DNA from 3 places in the Anaerostipes rhamnosivorans genome. Region 2 is predicted to be linked to each of the others. Evidence: predicted binding sites of a transcription regulator. Region 2 holds the regulator's gene; each other region holds the start of a gene.
What was found. The regulator Rex, encoded in region 2, represses fermentation and respiration genes when NADH is low (regulators of the CRP and FNR family bind a similar motif). The targets are predictions, from matches to a motif close to ATTGTTAANTANTTAACAAT.
Positions count from the first base shown of each region.

Region 1: a site for Rex is predicted at 3,878-3,897, ahead of AR1Y2_RS11170 (acetyl-CoA C-acetyltransferase). Genes of this name have one in related genera too.
Region 3: a site for Rex is predicted at 4,119-4,138, ahead of AR1Y2_RS00950 (glycerol dehydrogenase). Genes of this name have one in related genera too.

Region 1 is NZ_CP040058.1:2,253,332-2,260,494, forward strand. It holds gene AR1Y2_RS11155 (acyl-CoA dehydrogenase) at 1-710, opposite strand, end outside; gene AR1Y2_RS11160 (3-hydroxybutyryl-CoA dehydrogenase) at 730-1,569, opposite strand; gene AR1Y2_RS11165 (enoyl-CoA hydratase-related protein) at 1,615-2,391, opposite strand; gene AR1Y2_RS11170 (acetyl-CoA C-acetyltransferase) at 2,417-3,598, opposite strand; gene AR1Y2_RS11175 (DUF2000 domain-containing protein) at 4,039-4,461, opposite strand; gene AR1Y2_RS11180 (Hsp20/alpha crystallin family protein) at 4,601-5,047, opposite strand; gene ilvN (acetolactate synthase small subunit) at 5,451-5,948, opposite strand; gene ilvB (biosynthetic-type acetolactate synthase large subunit) at 5,960-7,163, opposite strand, start outside.
Region 2 is NZ_CP040058.1:2,035,406-2,042,568, forward strand. It holds gene alr (alanine racemase) at 1-1,050, opposite strand, end outside; gene AR1Y2_RS10110 (NAD(P)H-hydrate dehydratase) at 1,034-2,515, opposite strand; gene acpS (holo-ACP synthase) at 2,512-2,874, opposite strand; gene AR1Y2_RS10120 (redox-sensing transcriptional repressor Rex) at 2,889-3,551, opposite strand; gene AR1Y2_RS10125 (ABC-F family ATP-binding cassette domain-containing protein) at 3,703-5,613, shown strand; gene AR1Y2_RS10130 (glycosyltransferase family 2 protein) at 5,859-6,875, shown strand; gene AR1Y2_RS10135 (MerR family transcriptional regulator) at 7,010-7,163, shown strand, end outside.
Region 3 is NZ_CP040058.1:190,501-197,663, reverse strand. It holds gene AR1Y2_RS00975 (xanthine phosphoribosyltransferase) at 1-60, shown strand, start outside; gene AR1Y2_RS00970 (hypothetical protein) at 226-819, opposite strand; gene AR1Y2_RS00965 (TspO/MBR family protein) at 914-1,390, shown strand; gene yaaA (peroxide stress protein YaaA) at 1,387-2,136, opposite strand; gene AR1Y2_RS00955 (TIGR01906 family membrane protein) at 2,182-2,811, shown strand; gene AR1Y2_RS00950 (glycerol dehydrogenase) at 2,808-3,890, opposite strand; gene AR1Y2_RS00945 (phosphatidylinositol-specific phospholipase C/glycerophosphodiester phosphodiesterase family protein) at 4,275-5,321, shown strand; gene fucO (lactaldehyde reductase) at 5,386-6,534, opposite strand; gene AR1Y2_RS00935 (TetR/AcrR family transcriptional regulator C-terminal domain-containing protein) at 6,661-7,163, opposite strand, start outside.

The DNA of each region.
Region 1 (7,163 bases), 220 kb from region 2:
CCGAAACCTTTGCCCTGTTTTCCTAATAAGTTTTCCTTCGGAATACGGCAGTCTTCAAAGATCAATTCATAAGTAGAAGATCCTCGGATACCCATTTTCTTTTCCTTTGTTCCAAAGGAGAATCCTGGAGTACCTTTGTCCACGATAAATGCAGAAATCTCTTTTAACTTTCTTCCGCGTTTTTCAACGACACCTGTTACAGCGATCACGATATAAACGTCAGCTTCTTTTCCATTTGTAATAAAGCACTTAGATCCGTTTAATACCCACTCGTCACCGTCTAAGACAGCCTTTGTCTGCTGTCCCTGAGCGTCAGTACCAGCTCCCGGCTCTGTAAGACCGAATGCACCTAACTTCTTACCAGATGCAAGGTCCGGAAGGTACTTCTGTTTCTGCTCTTCTGTACCGTAAGTCTGAATCGGGTCACAGCACAGAGATGTATGTGCAGATACGATAACGCCTGTAGTACCGCAGACTTTAGATAATTCTTCTACACACATAACATATGTCAAAGGATCACAGCCCTGTCCACCGTACTCTTTCGGGATCGGGATACCAAGGAAACCGTTTTTAGCCATTTTCTCAGCTGTTTCTTTTGGAAACTGTTCTGTTTCATCCACGTCCTGTGCAAGAGGCTTTACTTCATTTTCGGCAAACTCTTTGAAAAGAGTTCTTGCCATTTCGTGTTTCTTACTTAATGCGAAATCCATTTCTTATTCCTCCATTTAATTATTTACTATAATCGTAGAATCCTTTACCGGTCTTCTGTCCTAACATACCACCGCGAACCATTTTTCTGAGCAATGGATGTGGACGATACTTGGTATCTCCAAACTCGTTGTAAAGTACTTCCATGATAGCAAGGCAAACATCTAATCCGATCAGATCACCTAACGCTAACGGTCCCATCGGATGGTTAGCTCCTAATTTCATTGCTGTGTCGATACCTTCTACAGATGCCACTCCGTCTGCATAGATTCCGATTGCTTCATTGATCATAGGGATGAGGATTCTGTTAACAACAAATCCAGCTGCTTCTTCTACCTGAACCGGTGTTTTTCCGATTTCTTTAGAGATTTCGATGATCCTGTCAACAGTCTCCTGAGGAGTGTTGATTCCCGCGATAACCTCAACAAGCTTCATGACTGGAGCTGGGTTGAAGAAATGCATACCGATCATCGGACGGTCAAGGCCTGCTCCGATCTCAGTGATGGAAAGGGAAGATGTGTTGGTAGCAAAAATTGCTTCCGGTTTGCAGATATCCTGTAACTCTTTGAAAGTCTGCTTTTTGATCTCCATGTTTTCGATTGCTGCTTCCACAACAAGGTCACAGTCTGTGCAGATGTCTTTCACACCAGTTGTGATTTTAGCTAAAATGGCGTCAGCTTTTTCCTGATCCATCTTACCTTTTGCTACTCTTTTTTCGAATCCTTTTGCGATTCTTGCTTTTCCGTTTGCTGCGAATTCTTCATTGATATCGCAAAGGCAAACTTCATAACCTTCTGTCTGAGCGAATGCCTGAGCAATTCCGCTGCCCATAGTTCCAGCACCGATAACTCCAACTTTCATTGTGATTCCTCCTGTATTTAAACTCTAATTGTTGCCTGCCACTGATTATTTATTCTTGAATCCATCAACCTTTGTCTTGTTTAAGAATGCTTCCATTCCGGCTCTCTGGTCTTCGCTCTCAAAGCAGCTTCCGAATGCTTTTTCTTCCACAACGATAGCCTGATCCATGTCCACATCAAGTCCGTCGTTGATCGCTTTTTTGGATGCACGCACTGCAATCGGCGCATTCTTAGCAATCTTGGCTGCCATCTTCTTGGCTGCGTCTAACAGATCCGCCTGAGGATATACTGCATTCACAAGTCCGATCCTGTATGCTTCATCTGCTTTGATATTGAAAGCAGTGTAGATCATTTCTTTCGCTTTTCCGGCTCCCACAAGACGTGCAAGTCTCTGTGTCCCCCCGAATCCAGGTGTGATTCCAAGGCCGACTTCCGGCTGTCCGAATACTGCATTTTCTGCGCAAAGACGGATGTCACAACTCATAGAGATCTCGCATCCTCCACCCAGAGCAAAGCCGTTGACAGCTGCGATCGTAGGGATAGGAAATGTCTCTAACTTACGGAACACGTCATTTCCCTTCTTACCGAAGGCTTCTCCTTCTGCTTTTGTCAATGTACTCATCTCAGCGATGTCAGCTCCGGCCACAAAGGATTTATCTCCTGCTCCGGTAAGAATCAAGGCTCTTGTATTTTCCAGATCAACAGCATCCAGTGCTTCCTCAATCTCGCCGAGCACCTGGCTGTTTAATGCATTTAATGCTTTTGGACGGTTGATGGTGAGGATACCTACAAAACCTTCTGTTTCATATGTGATGAATTCCATGGATTCAATCTCCTTTCAAATTAAATTAGTCCATTTCAACGATGGTAGAGCATCCCATACCGCCGCCGATGCAAAGAGTTGCAAGACCTTTCTTAGCTCCCCTGTCTTTCATTGCGTGAAGCAGAGTAACAAAGATACGGCATCCTGAAGCTCCAACCGGATGTCCGATCGCAATTGCTCCACCGTTTACATTTAATTTGCTTAAGTTGAATCCTAAGTCTTTTCCTACTGCCACAGACTGAGCTGCAAATGCTTCGTTTGCTTCGATCAGATCAAAGTCATCAATGCTCATTCCTGTTCTCTCTAATACTTTTCTTGTAGAAGCAACCGGTCCGATTCCCATGATCTTAGGATCTACACCGCCAAGAGCTCCTGCGATCCATGTAGCCATTGGAGTCACGCCTAACTCTTTTGCTTTTTCTTCGCTCATAACAACAACTGCCGCTGCACCGTCATTGATTCCTGATGAGTTCGCTGCTGTAACCATTCCGCCCTGTTTAAAAGCTGGTCTTAATCCAGAGATTCCTTCTGCTGTTGTTCCAGGACGAGGTCCTTCATCTTTATTCACGATGATCGTCTCTTTTTTCTTCTTCACTTCTACCGGCACGATCTCTTCATCGAACTTACCTGCCTCCTGAGCCGCAACTGCCTTCTGCTGGCTTGCTGCCGCAAACTCATCTAATTCTTCTCTTGTAAGTCCCCACTGGTCACAGATATTCTCTGCTGTCATTCCCATGTGGTAATCGTTAAATGCACACCATAATGCGTCATTTACCATAGAATCTTTTAATACACCGTTGTTCATACGGTATCCAAAACGTGCCTGATCTAATACATATGGAGCCATTGACATGTTCTCACATCCGCCTGCTACAACGATATCAGCGTCACCACTTCTGATCATGTCTGCAGCCATGTTTACTGCTTTCAGTCCAGAACCACATACAACGTTGATAGTTGTTGCCGGAACTTCGATCGGAAGACCTGCCTTGATGGATGCCTGACGAGCAACGTTCTGTCCCAGACCAGCCTGGATTACGCATCCCATGTATACTTCGTCAACTTGATCTGGCTGTACGTTAGCTCTGTTCAATGCTTCTTTAATAACGATTGATCCTAAGTCAGCAGCCGGAGTTGTGCTTAATGCTCCACCCATCTTACCTACTGCTGTACGACAAGCACTTGCAATAACTACTTTTCTTGACATATCAATTCCTCCATAATAATTCTCTGTTCTATAGTGTTTGGCAGTTTCCCGCCGATATGTTAATAGTATCACAATCACTTTTTCATTTCAATTACAAATTTGTTTCAGGCCTTCAATTAACGTTCATGAGATCTCGAGAACCTCGTTTTTAAGCCATTTCTTTTGGTCTTTTGTATGCAGTATAGATTGTACTTTTTTCAATACAGCCATATGCCTGCTTTTTTATTTAGAAAAATTTTATATATTTTTAGACATTCTATTCCTCAAAATCCACACAAAATCGTCACAAAATTAACAATATCAGTTAGAAACAGCTGGCAGAAATAAAAAAAAGATGGTCAGAGAATACCATCTAATGACTGCGATTCCCCAGAAACAGCAGATGTTAACCGGGGTTCTATCAAGAGTCATAATGAATCTTCCATCTTTTTGTCAGTTTTTTATCTTAAAAGTGGTAAATTTCCAGTTAATTTATTCACCATCTTTTTGGGCCCGCATACAGCGATCCCGAGGTAGTTGAGTTGTTCTTCCGGTGTTTCTGACATTTTTTCCATAAACTCACTGTAAATCATGCACCCCTGGGCCAGATCAGAAAAATCCGTTACCAACAGCTCTTTAAACTCAGGCTGGTTTAATTTATGTCTCAATTGCTTTAATACTTCTTGACCGGCCTTCAGAACAGGTACCGGAAATGTAATGATCCCCCGGTGCTCATTGCCATCTCCATCCATAACATCAGCTCCTATTGCTTCCGGCATATGTTTTCCCATGGTCATCCCAAGAATCACTCCTGCGTTGACCGCAATTCCCGCAGGAAGAGCTTCATCTATCACTACCGCGCATTTTTCTTTTTCCATCTTCATATGTTTCCTCCATTTTGTTTTTTTCGATCAAGTCTTATTTTAATGCAAACAATCAGAAAATTCTTGTATGATATTGCACAGGATAGAACGATAAAACCGGGGTGCTTTTTTAAGCGCCCCGGCCGTATCTTTTTGACAGTTAACCTTCTATAGAAATGTATTCCTCTGCAGGTACTTCCTTTGCCTCATTGGTCTTAGGAATCTTTAACATTAACTCGCCATTGTCAAATTTAGCTTTGATCTCCTCTTGTTTGACCTCTTTTCCAACATAGAAGCTTCTGCTGCACTGTCCTGAATAGCGTTCTTTGCGAATGAAATTACCTTCTTTATCTTTTTCGTCCTTTACTTCATTTTTAGCTGCACTGATGGTCAAATAACCGTCCTTCAGCTGAGCGGAGATATCTTCTTTACTGAATCCCGGAAGCTCCATACTGAGCTCATATCCGTCTTTGGTATCTTTGATATCCGTCTTCATATAACGTTCACAGTCTCCGAAGCCGAAACGGTCAGCCGGGAATGCATTTTTAAATGCATGGTCCATCCAGCCGTCAAAAAGGTTCTCTCCAAAAATACTTGGCATTAACATAAGTCATTCCTCCTATTCTATCTCTGATACAGAAAACTCTGTATTGTTATATATAATCTACTTGTTCTATATGCAATATAACAATAACCATCCGATATGTCAACTCATCTAATAAAAGTTCACAATTATTTCACAAAATAACAATGTTGAACAAACTGGGCAAGCCCTCTGAACTGACCCCCATTCCTGCGGAGCGTTTTTATTTCCTATGTTATAAACAAGAAAAGGCCCAGGAGCCTGTTTGCCCCTGAGCCTTTGAATTATATCATCTTTTTATTCCTGTCGCAGAATGATGTCTTCTATATTAAATGCTTCCTCCTCCAACAGATATTATATCCATTTTCTACATGATTGGAGTGAGGCATTCTAAGAGCCGAAAGGAAATCATGTGGATAACGTCCTTTTATCTGTCCTGCATACTGATAGAGTCAATGGCCACGCTTCCTCCACGGACTACCTCAATGCTTGAGAACCTTTTCTTGAATACATTTAAAATGGAGTTGTTTTTAGCTTCTGTCCGAACGGATTCGATTAGGATACTGTCTTTTCCCATATCCTTTACTAGAAAGCGAAAAACCTGAGCCATCTGGAATACTTCGTTTCTATCCTTCTGTGTGCATCCCTTCACTTTGATGAACATGATCTCCTTCATACGGATGGATACAGTCGTATAATCCATAACCTTGATAACTTCCACGCTGCGGTTTAACTGCTTTTTGATCTGTTCAAATGTGGCGTCATCGCTCTCCACACTGATCGTCATTCTGGAAACCGTCTCGTCTTCCGTCGGTCCCACTGTGAGACTGCTCAGATTGTAAGATTTCCCTGAGAATAAACCTGCAATCCTTGCCAGCACTCCCACACGATTTTCAACATATAAGGATAACCATCTTTTTTCCATAGAAAAACCTCCTATCGGTCCATGATCATTTCGTTGATGGACCCGCCGGTCTTCATCATCGGGAATACCAGCTGCTCACTGTCAATAATGAATTCGATCAATGTCGGTCCGTCTGTCTTTGCTTTTGCTTTTTCAAATGCTGCATCAATCTCCTCCGGTTTTGTCACCCGGATACCCTGTGCACCATAGCTCTCCGCCAATTTCACAAAATCAGGAGTGTACGGAGGACATGGATGATGCTCCGGTGTACAGTTGTCTTTGCAGCTCTTTCTGTATTTCAGGCAGGTGCTAGCGAATCTTCTATTATAGAAGAGATCCTGCCACTGTCTCACCATGCCGAGATATCCATTGTTAAAGATACAGAACACAACCGGAAGTTCCTGCACAACTGCAGTAGCCATCTCCTGGATATTCATCTGCGCACCACCGTCTCCGCTGATGCAGACCACTTCTCTTCCTGGATTTCCGATACATGCCCCAAGCGCTGCCGGGAAACCATACCCCATAGTGCCCAGCCCACCTGATGTGAGGAGCTGGCGCCGTCCGTGAAGCTCAACGTACTGTGTCGCCCACATCTGGTTCTGTCCTACGTCTGTGACAACAATCGGTTCTTTGAAGTCCTTATTGATCGCCTCAATGATCTTTTGAGGAGTTAATACTTCTGCTGTATCCTCCATTTTGATCGGATGTGTTTTCTGCCAGCTTTCCATCATGGAAATCCAGCGTTCTACATTCAGAGGGGGTTCTTTCTGCGCCAATTCTAAAATATCGATAATTGCTTCTTTTGCATCTGCTACAATCGGAATATCCACTGTGACATTCTTAGAAATCGCTGCTGTATCAATGTCGATATGTATGATCTTTGCATTGGACGCAAAGGTTCCCAGCTTTCCCGTTATACGGTCGTTGAACCTGGTCCCTATGGAAAATAGCACATCGCAGTTTGCAATGGCTTCATTGGCTGCAAAATTTCCGTGCATTCCAATATTTCCGAAATAGAGCGGATGATCTGTGGGAAGTACGCCTCTGCCCATGATCGTTGACACTACTGGCACCTTCAGGATTTCTGCCAGTTTCGTCATCTCCTTGTGCGCTCCGGCGATCTTGGTTCCTCCACCGATGAGGAATAACGGCTTTTTGGATTTATAAAGGGTCTTTAAAGCCCTTCTCACTTGACCGGAATGTACCTTTGTATTTGGTTTATATCCTCTGATA
Region 2 (7,163 bases):
TGCCTCTTCTACTGATATGTTCTTGTCTCCGTCGGTACCTACCAAGGTGACCTGATCCATGACACAAACACCTTCGATATCCGTTACATCCACCATAAACTGGTCCATACAGATTCTCCCGATGATCGGTGCATACTGTCCTCGGATGATCACTCTCCCTTTGGAAGATAGTGCCCTGGGATAACCATCCGCATAGCCTACCGGGATCGTTGCGATCTTAGTCTTTCTTTCTGTGACAAAGGTCGATCCGTAGCTGACCCCTTCCCCCGGCTCCACTTCCTTTACATGGATCACGTGGCTGATCAGGGAAAGGGCCGGCCTCAAATCAATGGCCGACTTGTCTACCTCTTCGGAGGGATACAGTCCGTAGGTAATGATCCCGGAACGCACCATATCCATACGGCAGTCGCAAAGATCCATGATAGCGGCACTGTTGGAAACATGCTTGACCGGGATCTCGATTCCTTTGTCCTCAAGACTCCGCACAAATTGATCAAATAGCTCCTTCTGATGTCTGGCCGATGTCTTATCTTCCTCATCCGCGCATGCAAAGTGGGTGAAGATGCCCTGAATCTTTATATTCGGAAGCTTTTGTATCCGCTCCACCTGCGAAACGGATTCCTCCGTCGGTTTAAATCCAATCCGGTTCATTCCAGTGTCCACCTTGATATGTATGTTTGCATCTTTTTTCATCGTCACCGCAAACTTGGAGATTGCCTCCGCCATATCATAGGAAAACACCGTCTGCTCTATCTCATGCTGAATCAAAGAGGCATACTGGTATTCTGAAGTATAACCCAGGATCAGTATGGGCTTTGTTATTCCCTGTTTCCTCAGGGCGATCCCTTCCTCTATGATCGCCACTGCAAACCCGTCAACGCCGATCTTGTTTAATGCCTTTGCCACCGGAACTGCCCCGTGGCCGTATCCGTCCGCCTTGATCACCGGCATAATCTTCGTGTCCGTTCCAACAATGTTCTTTATCTCACTGATATTGTGGCAGATCGCATCCAAGTCTATGGCTGCATACACTCTATAGTATTGATTCATCATTGATTCCTCCTAAAATACTGCTGAGAGCTTCTATGATGTCGGAAGCCAGCATACTGTCATATCCAAGTCTCTTTGCGGCCTCGTCTCCCGCAAGGCCGTGGACGTACACACCCAGAGCCGCAGCTTCCAACGGTTCCATGGCCCGTCCTAAAAGGCTTGTGATGATGCCGCCCAGCACATCGCCGCTTCCTCCCGTGGCCATTCCGTGATTTCCGCTGCAGTTGTAGTAAACAGGCTCATCTGCTGACACTACCAGTGTTGTGGCATCTTTGAGCACCACCACACTTTGAAACAGGTCCGCTGCACGATGTGCTGTTTCAGGCAGGTTTTCTTTCACCTCTTCTGCTGATGTCTCCAGCAGTCTTGCTGCCTCCTTAAGATGCGGTGTCAAAATGCACCCGGCCGGATAATCGATCCGCAGCTTGTAATGGCTGACCGTATTTAAACCGTCTGCGTCCAGAACAAGTGGTTTTGTTCCGTCGGACAGTACGGTTTCTAAAAGCCTTTTTGTCCGCTCAGATACGCCCATTCCAGGACCGAATAAAATACAATCACACCATCTAAGAGAAGCTTTTAGATCTTCCTCTGCCCCGAACAGCACTTCCGGAAGCATGGACAGAAGGATCGGGCGGTTGGAGGCGTGGGAAATCACCTTTACCAGCCCGCTGCCCATGCGCAGGGCACTTTTTGCCGCGAAATAGGCCGCTCCTGACATGGATTCATTGCCTGCAACGATCAGGACCTTCCCATAGGTTCCTTTGTGGGAATCTGCGGTCCTTTTGGGCAGTCTTTTAAGATCTTTTCTGTCATAAGTAAATCCCCGGGCATATTTTTTTAAAGTCTGGTCAAAGAAACCAATCCTCTCCACAAAAAGCCGGCCTGTATGATCCTTGCCCGGATAGAGAAGATGCCCCGCTTTTGGGCCTCCAAACGTCACTGTGGCATCCGCTTTGACAGCACACCCAAGGACCTTTCCCGTATCCCCGCTGATGCCTGAGGGAATATCCACGGACATTACCTTGGCTTTGCTTGCATTGATTGCCTCTATGGCAGTACGGTACGAACCAGAGATCTTTCTGGAAAGCCCCACACCGAACAGCCCCTCCAGGATCCAGTCATAATCATTATAGTTGACACTGGTTTCCGCCTCATAACCCAGTCGGTTTAAGATGCCCAGCTGGGTCTTTAAGTCTTTGGATGCCTTTTCAAGATTTCCTACCACCGCGAAATCTACTGAGTAGCCTTCCTCCAAAAGAATCCTGGCCGCCGCCAGCGCATCCCCTCCGTTGTTTCCGCATCCTGCCACGGACAGAATCCTGTCCTGTTTTTGGACAGAAGCCTTAATCCTGCCAGCAATCTTTTCGCTGGCCCGCTCCATCAGTACAAGGCCCGGCACTCCGATGTCTTCTATTGTTTCTTTATCCACGTTCTGCATTTCCTGGTTTTTTAATACATATTTCATAGACATTCTCCTATGACAAAAGCCTGTGCCAGTTCTCCTGTATTAGTGATTGACACATGAAACTTTGTGATCTTTTGAGCCGAAGCCATCTGTTTGGCTCTCCCTGAAAGTTTTAAATAAGGCGCTCCTTTTTCATTCCGTAACACTTCGATCTCATAAGGCTCCAATCCGAAGAAGCCGGTTCCAAATACCTTGGAAACGGCTTCTTTAACTGCAAAATTCCCAGCAAGAGTCGTACTGTCTGAGCCCGCGTACGCCAGTTCTGATTCTGAAAATATCCGGCTGAGGCCTTTTTTCCTCTCAGTCATCTTCTGAATCCGCCCAATCTCAACAAGATCAGTCCCAATTCCCACGATCATGACGCTCCTCCCGTCTACTCCCCGGTGTCTTCGTTGTCTTCCCGGCTGTGGATATTGTAAGTCAGTGTCATGAGAGATTCTGCCAGATGCACGTTTTCTACGGTAACGCTGTCCGGCAGTGTAAGATCCACCGGCGCAAAATTCCAAAAGCCTTTGATGCCCCAGGATGCCAGCTCTTTGGCGATCTTGGGCGCCTGGTCCTGCGGAAGTGTCAGAGCAGCGATCTTGATCTCATGATTTTTAATAAATTCTTCCATATCATCGATATCGTGAACTTCCACGCCGTGCACAGTGATGCCGATCAGTTTCGGATTCACGTCAAAAAGCGCGATCACCTGGAATCCGATGCTGTTGTTGTTGAAATCCTGATAGTTGGCCAGTGCCTGGCCGAGATTACCCGCGCCCACGATGATCATCTGGTTACTCTTATCAAGCCCCAGGATCTTACCGATCTCCACATAAAGATTTTCCACGTTATATCCGTATCCCTGCTGCCCGAAACCTCCAAAATTATTGAGATCCTGGCGGATCTGGGATGCAGTCACCTTCATCCGCTCACTCAGTTCTTTGGAGGAAATCCTTGTAATGTTCTTTGCTTTCAAGGCTCCCAAATAACGGTAATATCTAGGTAATCTCTTTATAACTGCCGGTGATATATTCTTATCCATTGATGACATTATTACCCTCCCACTTATTTTATCAACTTCCTAAATTAAATAAATTATATAAGATTGTCTAATATCTGTCAAACTTTTAGTGCGTTTTTTCAGAAATTATGTTATGCTAATAAAGAATTTTTATTGCTAAGAAGTTTTGAAGGAGTACACTATGGTTTTATCTTGTCAGAATATACATAAAACTTTCGTTGACCAGGAAGTCCTGAAAGGAATATCCTTTCATATTAATGAAAAAGACCGTCTTGCCGTGATCGGATTAAATGGGGCTGGGAAATCCACCCTTTTAAAGATCATCATGGATCAGATGACCCCCGACGAGGGAGAGATCCACAAGAAAAAGGATGCCGAGATTGGTTATCTCGCACAGCACCAGGACCATACTTCCTCCCTCACCATTTACGAAGAGCTTTTGACCATCAAGCAAGATGTGATCGAACTGGATAAAAAGCTTCGGTCCCTGGAACAGATGATGAAGCATTTAAGCGGCAAAGAGCTTGAGGATAAGATGGAGGAATACACCAGAGCCACCCATTTATTTGAACAGAAAAACGGGTTTGCCTATGAAAGTGAAATCACTGGTATCTTAAAAGGCCTTGGTTTTAAAGAGGAAGACTTCCAGAAGCAGATCGCAACTCTCTCCGGTGGTCAGAAGACACGGGTTGCCCTGGGAAAGCTTCTGCTCATGAAGCCTGAGATCCTTCTTCTGGATGAGCCCACCAACCACCTGGACGTGGAATCTATTCAGTGGCTGGAAACTTACCTAAGCCACTATGAAGGAGCTGTGATCTTAGTCTCCCATGACCGGTATTTCCTGGACAAGATCGTCAACAAGGTCATGGAGATCGAGGCTGGACATGCCATGCTCTTTGATGGAAACTATTCTGCATTTATCCAGAAAAGAGACCAGGTAAAAGCCATTCGGTTAAAGGAATACGAAAACCAGCAGCAGGAGATCAAACATCAGAAAGCGGTCATCGAAAAACTCAAACAGTTTAACCGGGAAAAATCGATCCGCCGTGCTGAGAGCCGTGAAAAAATGCTCGATAAGATCGACGTGATCGAGAAGCCAATGGAGATTGACGGGAAAATGCGCTTTTCCATCGAACCGTCCATTGTCAGCGGGAATGATGTCCTCACTGTGGAACATCTGGAAAAAAGCTTTGGGTCACATACGTTGTTTTCCGATATCGATTTTGAAATCTTCCGGGGAGAACGTGTGGCGCTGATCGGCGCCAACGGTACTGGAAAAACCACCATGTTAAAGATCATTTGCAAGCAGATGGCAAAAAACAAAGGACAGATCAAACTGGGCTCCCAGGTGTCCATCGGATACTATGACCAGGCCCAGGACAACCTGCACCCGGAAAAGACCATCTTTGACGAAATATCAGATTCCTTCCCAGAACTGACCAATACAAAGATCCGCAATACCCTGGCTGCTTTTCTTTTTAAAGGAGAGGATGTCTTCAAACTGATCTCCTCCTTAAGCGGCGGGGAAAAGGGACGGGTATCACTTGCAAAGCTTATGCTCTCCCGTGCTAATTTCCTGATTCTGGATGAACCGACCAACCATCTGGACATCCATTCCAAAGAAATTCTGGAATCCGCCTTATCCCAATACACAGGAACTGTTTTGTATGTCTCTCATGACCGTTATTTCATTAACAAGACCGCCACAAGAATCCTGGAGCTTTCTCCTTCCAAAGGGCTTCACTCCTATTCCGGGGATTACCAGCATTATCTTTTTGAAAAGGAAAAGGAAGGAACAGAGGAACTACAGACAGCCGAAGGTGAAAACGTCTCAGACACCAAGCTTAACTGGCAGAAGCAAAAAGAGGAAGAGGCAAGGCGCCGCAAAACTAAAAACCGGCTGAAAAGGGTGGAGTCGGAGATTGAACGGCTGGAAGAGGAAAACACAAAACTGGAAGAAGAAATGTGTCTCCCGGAAAACGCTGTAAACACACAAAAGCTGCTGGAACTCTCCACAGCCAAAGCCCAGAATGACCAACAGCTTGAAACATTTTATGAAGAGTGGGAAACCCTCTCTGAAGAAACAGAGTAGCAGATAACGTTGTTTAGCACTGCTGCCAACGCGCATTTCATACCCTTCGGGTGAGCGTGCTCCGCACTGGCAGCTCGTTAAAAATAGTGTAATATCTCACGAAAGGCGCCAATCTACGCTAGTTTTTCTCCGCTGTTGGAAGGAGGCCTTTCCAGAGCCGACTGAGAACAATGGAGAAAAACTTATAGCATTTTTTCGTTTGTTTGTTTATAATAGACAGAGTACCATTTTTAGGAGGTTACAAAATGAAATTATTATCATTCGCCGTACCGTGTTATAACTCTCAGGAATATATGAGACACTGCATCGATACTTTACTGATCGGTGGTGACAAAGTCGAGATCCTGATCATTGACGATGGTTCTACAGACAATACCGGCATGATCGCCGATGAATATGAAAACAAATACCCTGGCATCTGCCGTGCAATCCATCAGAAGAACAAAGGGCATGGAGGTGCCGTGAATACCGGTATTGCCCATGCCAAAGGAATCTACTTTAAGGTCGTGGACAGCGATGACTGGGTAAACGAGCACGCTTATGAAGAGATCATGAAGAAATTGGAGACATTTTACCGTCAGGGAACGATTGTTGATATGTTTATGTCCAACTATGTCTATGAAAAACAGGGCGTGAAGAAAAAGACGGTCATTCACTACCGCCATTCCATCCCTATTGAGGAGCTGTTTACATGGGATGATGTGAAGCGTTTCCCACTGAGCCAGTACATTTTAATGCACTCCGTCATCTACAGGACTTCTCTGCTCCATGAGTGCCGCTTATGTCTGCCGGAGCATACATTTTATGTAGACAATCTATATGTGTTTAAACCGCTTCCTTATGTGAAGACGATCTATTACCTGGACGTGAATTTCTACCGATATTTTATCGGCAGGGACGATCAGTCTGTCAACGAGAACAATATGATCAAAAGAATTGATCAGCAGTTCTTTGTCACACAGGCAATGATCGACTACATGAGCAGCTTTGAGCTTGTGAACAAACCATTATACCGCTATATGAAACATTACCTGAGTATCATCATGACTGTCTCTTCTGTGATCGCCATCAAATCCGGCACCCCGGAGCACATTCAGAAGAAAAAAGAGCTGTGGAGATACCTAAAAACCAAAAACAAAAAACTTTACCGTCAGATCCGCGGATCTCTGGTAGGAAATGCCGTAAACCTTCCGGGATATGGAGGGCGGAAAGTCGTTATCGCAGCCTACAAAGCAGCCCGGAAATTTATCGGCTTTAACTAAGAATTATAAAGATGACATTGGATCCTTATCGGTTTCAATGTCATTTTCTATTATCTGCTCTGTTCTTCCCTCCACTATAACACCAGGCTTTTTGTTTGTGCTACCATGAAGATAGAAACGGAGGTGGAATCATTATGAACACTTATAAAACATCTGAAATCGCGTCCATGATCGGAATACACCCAAACACCGTAAGGCTGTATGAAGAATCTGGGCTGATACCAAAACCGGAGCGTCAGGCCAACGGATACCGTATCTTTACCGATCTACATATTGCCCAGCTTCGGC
Region 3 (7,163 bases), 1.7 Mb from region 2:
GAATCTCTTGCAATCGTGGAAGATCCAAAGGACGGGGAGATCACTTTCAGAGAACAATAAGGTTACATACATACCACTCTTATCAAAAAGAAAAGGCGTCCGCCGGATTAATGATATCATAATCTCCCGTGAACGCCTTTGTTCCCATCTCTCGTCTCTGTTTCTTGCTGATGGATAACAGCTTACTCTCTTTATTTTTGAATGAATTGTAAAAATCGGAACTCCCTAGTTTTTTTCTTCAAACCGGACCAGGCCAATATAGTATCTGGCTGAGTCATCCAGCAGAACCTTTACAGGGATCTCTTCTCTCTCCCCACAGTTGGACCAGATCAATGTTTCCTGTTCCTCATCGTACCCTGTGATTGTCACCCAGTGCCAGTTATCTTCCCTGAATTCCCTTCTGGAGTGCCTCCAGATCAACAGTGCGACGGGATGGCCGTGATAGAGCCCGTCTTTGATAAACTTAAGGCAGTCCTGTCTGTCTCTGGGTAAAAACATGCTTTTGGCGCAAAGCTCCCTGCCCTTGTGGGAAGCAAAGCTCAGAAAATCCTTTTTGAACTTTCCGATCAGAGGATACCCCATAAAGCCGGGTGTCATATAACTGTACATGCCTTCCATAAGTTCAAGATATGATTCGTAGGATATAGATTCGGGATCCTTGATCTTCCCGGAGAATAGTCCCTCACAGACGGCTATATTGGTGCCGGTGACGCTGCCGCATCCTGCCCGGCGCTGGAAAGTGCCTGGAAACCATTCCTGGTCGCCGCCGTAAGCCAAATATTTTCCGTCTTTATATATCTTCGGACACTTTAATTCCATCTTGCATCTCTCCTTTTCCCACTATAATAACTTTTTTTGTCAAGATATACAACCCTTGCTGCATAGACTATGTAAAAAGCCCCAGGTGTGTGTTATGAAACAATTAACAAAAAAGCAGCTGTTAAAACTCTGCATTGTATTCCCGATTCTGGTAAGCCTGCTATCAAGACTTTTGACACCCCGGATGGATGAGGTCTTCCGTCAGCTGAATAAACCTCCCTTCGTCCCGGCCCCATGGATCTTTTCTGTCGTATGGCTCATTCTCGATATTCTGCTGGGATTAAGCCTTTATACCCTGCTGGTGTCAGACATAACGGAGCAGGAAAAAAAGCAGGGGCTCAAGCTGTTCCTTGCCGTATCCTTCTTTCTGTTTTTCTGGCCGATCATTTTCTTTGAATACGGGCTGGTCTTTTTCTCCTTTGTGTGGATCCTGGCCTTGAACCTGCTTAACGCACTGATGTTTTATGTATACCGGAAATACAGCAAAAAAGCTGCTTTTCTTCTGATCCCGTATCTCGTCTGGTGTATGTTTGCGGCTCTGTTAAACCTTGGATTCCTGATCGTCAATTAACACTTTAAATCCCGCCGGATAAATACATACTTAGATTCCGAAGACAGGGACGGTTCATATTCATATCCATCCCAGTCAAAATCTTTGATATCTTCCGGCCGGTCAATCCTGTTCTTTACAATATGGCGGACCATCTGTCCTCTGGCCATCTTGGCCCACGCCACGATGGTCCGAAGTTTTCCGCCTCTCATGGTGAGGAATTCTACATCTACAAAATGATCAGGTCCTTCCAAATGCTTTCTCACAGTTTTTGCGTACTCTTCTGAAGCCAGATTGAGAATCACATCCTGTTTCCTGTAAAGCTCCTTGTAGATCTCATCTCCCCAGAACTGGTACAGATTTTTCCCTTCTACCTTTACCTTACATCCCATTTCCAGACGGTACGGATGGATGGCATCCGTTGGCCTCAGCACTCCGTACATCCCGCTTAAGACCCTTACATGCTTCTGTGCATATTTCATATCCCATCCGGTAAAATCTCCTGCCCCCACATTCTGGAATACCAGGCCGTCGTAGGTCATCAGAGCTGCGCTGCCGTCCCCAGTTTTAAAATCCTGTATATCTAAAAAAGCCTGCAGGGCGATCTTTTCATTTACCTTCATCAAGGATTCGATCTCCCAGGGCTTTAGTTTTTTCAATTCTTCATAAATCTGCTTTGTCTTTTCAAAAAAGACAGGATCTGTCAGATTCCTTCGTTTCTCTTTTCTGACTTTCATATTTTTTGCAGGTGAAATAATTGCTATCATAGTACTTCCTTGTGTTATAATGGGTTTCATGAAAGGCGGTGCATCATGAAACAGTTTATTCTTACGGTTTCTCTATCAATCTTCCTGATCACTTTTTCGGTTATATTTACGCTGAACTTCCGGCCTCTTTACTATTCTGACATAAATCTGCTGCACATCAGTCGGGAATCAGGGTTCTCTGAACAACGGATCAGAGAAAATTATGACCGGTTGATTGATTATAATTCTGTATTTTATAAAAAAGACCTGAAGTTTCCCTCTCTTCCTATGTCAAAGGAAGGAAAGATCCACTTTCAGGATGTCAAACGTATCTTTTCCGGCCTCCAATACGCCTGTTTGGTTTCTTTTATCATAATCCTTGTAGGTCTTTTATGGAAGCGGGAAAAAAAGGATTTTCGTTTTTTAAAGAAAGCATCCGTTATAGCCGCCCTGCTCCCTCTTATTTTCGGAGTCCTGATCTGGGCGGCCGGATGGGACAGGGCTTTCGTGGCATTTCACGAGCTTGCCTTTTCCAACGACTATTGGATCTTTGATGAGGCTTTTGACCCTGTCATCACCATCCTGCCGGATGCCTTCTTTCTTCACTGCGCCCTGCTGATGGCCGCAGTATTGATCCTGTTATGTGCCGCGTGCTTCCTTACAGGAAGGCATCTGTGCAATAAACAGAATTTTTAATAATATCTTCCCAGTGCGTCTGCTGCAATGATGGCTGCATATACATCCTCCGGTGTCACCTCAAACGGCATGTTGCCGAGAGTGTCATCCGGAGAACATGCAAGGCGTGCCACTTCCATGATCTGATCTTCTTTTACTTCTTTGATTCCCAGATCTGCAAGGGTCGTCGGAAGTTCTGCCTCCTGACAGAAACCAAGGACTTCCTGAATCTCATCCTGATCTGCCCCTTCCAGGACCAACTGTACCAGAGTTCCGAAGGCTACCTTTTCTCCATGGTATAACTCATGGGTTTCCGGGATCGCGGTCAGACCGTTGTGGATGGCATGTGCCCCTGCCAGGCCCCCGCTCTCAAATCCAATACCGGAAAGATAGGTGTTTGCCTCAATGATATGTTCCACTGCTTTTGTACAGATATTCTCACGGACAGCAAGTTTCGCGTCAATCCCCTCATCGATCAGGGTTTCATAACAAAGCTCTGCCAGAGCCATTGCCGCACGTGTGATCTTTCCTCCTACACAGTTGGATGCGTCGGACTGTTTACATGCTCTCGCCTCAAAATACGTTGCCAAAGCGTCTCCCATTCCTGCTACCAACAGGCGTTCCGGTGCTTTGCTGACGATGTCGGTGTCTACCAGCACCATATTCGGACTTGCAGGAAGGAACAGATATTTCTCAAATACACCTTCGTCAGAATAGATCACAGACAGTGCGCTGCACGGAGCGTCGGTAGATGCAATGGTCGGCACGATGATCACTGGCTTCTTCATGTAATAACCCACTGCCTTTGCAGTATCGTGGATCTTTCCGCCGCCGATTCCCACGATGACTTCGCTTCCTGCCTTCTTGCACATATCCATGACACGGTTGATCTCTGTCATGCAGCACTCTCCGTTAAATGCTTCATAAGTGATCTTGGCATCTTTCTGTCCTTCTGTGATGGAAGGTTCCACCCTTTTTCTTCCGGATGGGCTTGTCAGTACAAAAAGGTTGCTTCCGTAGTTTTCCGCATATGTACACAGGTTCTTGATCTCCCCTTTTCCCTGGATATAACGGCTTGGGCTTGCGATAATACTTGCCATAGTGATTTCCTCCTTGGATACTTTGATTCCTATGAATCGTTTGAAAGGTTAACTAGCATCAGTATCTTTACTATACCTTATCGTGCGTAGCACGTCCACCCGCAGGGTATAAAATACGGTGTGCCCTGTGGGTATACCTTATCGCGCGCAGCGCGTCCACCCGCAGGGTATGGAATACGGGATGCCCTTTTGGGTATACCATGAAGTTCTTTCGGAAATCCACCGTTGAATGTTAAAACTTTGTCAGAGAATCGCCAGAAATTACTTTTCCAGCATAAAATAATTATAGACAGGGCTGATGCTTTTCTGTTACTTTTATGTTATATTATTATTTAACATAATTATTACAAATACATTACAATCTCTTTACGAAGGAAAAATGATATGCTAAGCCGTAAAAAACTAAAAACAGAATCTGTCAAAAGAGCCGTTAAAAAGGCAAAACATCAGCCCCGCCATTTACGTGCGGCAGCACAAAATATGGCCCTTCGTCTGTCCATGCTTGCGGTTTTGGGGATCATCATTTTCTCCTGTGTCTTCATTTACAAAGATTATAAAAACAAGACACAGAAAGCAGCAGAAAAAGCGGAACAGGCCAACAAAGAAACTACATCTGAAGAAAAAACAGAGAACACCAAACAATGGTATGAGCACCGTGCCATCGCACATGCACTGGGCGAGATTGATGGAAAGGAATATACCAATTCCAAGGATGCTTTTTTAAACTCCTATCAGAAGGGCTTTAAGGTATTTGAAGTGGATCTGATGCAGACCACTGATCATGTCATGGTCGCCAGACATTACTGGGGGAAAGATTTAAGTGATCCGAAAAGCAAAGGCGGCAGTCCTGTATCTTATTCTCAATTTAAAAAGATTAAGCTGTACGGAAAATATACCTCAGTGTCATTAAAAGAACTTTTTGAACTGATGGACCAATATCCTGACACTTACATAATGACCGATACAAAAGACAGCGATGCTGCCGCTGCAAAAGATGACTTTTCCGTTATCGTACGGACTGCTAGAGATATGAAGAAGGAATATCTTCTTGACCGGGTCATCGTACAGATCTACAATCAGCCCATGTATCATGCCATTCAACAGGTTCATGCCTTCCGCCACGTTGTATATACCACTTACAAGCAGACGGATGTAGCGTTCAGCAAAATGATACGGTTCTGTAAAGCTAACGGAATTGAAGCCGTCACCGTTCCTTCCAGCAGTGTCAATGATTTTAGGATGGAATTATTAAATAAAGCCGGCATTTATTCATTTACCCACACAGTCAACAGTGTCTATGAAACCAGGGAATATATGAAGCTTGGAGTCTATGGTGTCTATACCGATTTTTTGACGAATACAGAAGTAGACCTGTGCTCACTAAACCTGAAAAAGCAGGAATTTCTCAATCGGTTCTTTAACAAACACTAAAAATACGGGACAGTCCCATGATGACGTCCCGTATTTTTTGTTACCGCTATATTCCATCCCTTTTCTATAACAGGGATTTATAAATTCCAATAATATCTTCTAAGCTTGCGTCTTTTGGATTTCCCGGCGCACATGCATCTGCCGCCGCGGATTCTGAGAGAAACTGGATGTCCTCTTCCTTTACAATCTCTTTCAGATCCTGCGGTATTCCAACGTCCACAGAAAGCTGTCTCACTGCGTCTACAGCAGCTTTTCTGTATTCTTCCTGGTTCATCTCTTCTGTGCCTTCCACTCCCATGGCTTTGGCGATGTACATATATTTATCTCCCGTGGCGTCTGCATTGTATTCCATGACAGCCGGGAGAAGGATCGCATTGGCAACACCGTGGGGGGTGTCATAGACTGCTCCAAGAGAATGGGCCATTGAGTGTACAATGCCAAGTCCTACGTTGGAAAATCCCATACCTGCCACGTACTGTCCAAGGGCCATTCCCTCACGTCCCTCGTCTGTATTTTCCACTGCGCCTCTCAGGTGCTTTGCGATCAGCTCAATCGCTTTTAGGTGGAACATATCAGTCATTTCCCAGGCATCTTTTGTAGTGTATCCCTCTATGGCATGAGTCAGGGCATCCATTCCTGTGGCTGCTGTCAGCCCCTTCGGCATGGAGGACATCATGTCCGGATCGATCACAGCGATAACCGGAATATCATGTGTATCTACGCAGACGAACTTTCTCTTCTTTTCTACGTCGGTGATCACATAGTTGATGGTGACCTCTGCTGCAGTTCCCGCAGTCGTGGGGACAGCGATGATCGGCACCGAAGGATTCTTTGTAGGAGCCACACCTTCGAGGCTTCTGACATCTTCAAACTCCGGATTAGCAATGATGATTCCAATGGCCTTGGAGGTATCCATAGATGAACCACCGCCGATGGCGATCAGATAATCTGCTCCGGATGCCTTAAAAGCCTCAACCCCGGTCTGTACATTTTCGATCGTTGGATTCGGCTTGATATTGGAATAGACCTCATAGCCGTACCCTGCCTGATCAAGTACATCAGTCACCTTCTTTGTCACACCGAACTTTACAAGGTCCGGGTCAGAACAGATAAAAGCTTTCTGGAACCCTCTGGCCCCCACTTCTGCCGCAATCTCATTGATCGCGCCCTTTCCATGATAAGATGTTTCATTTAATACGATACGCTTTGCCATAGCAACCTCCTTAACATACCACTGGTCATTTGTCTCTTTAATGCCAGTTTAGCTTCCACGAGGCTGCCGGACAAGTGACAGATTCCGCAGAGTGTCAAAAATGTGACAGTCTCAAAAAAGTGTAACCTAAAGGTCCTTTAACAGCTTGGCTAGCTCCGGCGGCAGAGCTCGAATCAGAAGGTCTGCCATCTCCCCGGTGCTCCGTTTCATTCCCTGGGTGACCCACTGGACTGTCATATAAATGGAACCGCGGCAGTACATCTCAAGAAGAAACCGGATGTCTGGAGAGATTTCCTTTTGTATCTTCTTTTTTATAATGTCTGTATAAAACCGATAGATAAATTCATAGTCGTGCTGAAGCAGTGAATTGTGGTCCTCTGACTTGAAGGCCGCAGTAAAGAAATGCCGCTCTCCCTTGATGAACTCAAACTTTTTGATCAGCCCTTCCTTCAGAGTCAGGCTCACTCCCATCTGCTTGAACGACACAATGGCCAGCTTGTCAAAATACCAGTTCACCAAATCATATTTGTCTTTAAAATTCCTGTAAAATGTCTGTCTCGTAAGGCCGCACCGCTCCACAATCTGTTTTACCGTGATCCGGTCCACAGCTGTCTCTGCCATCAGATCTT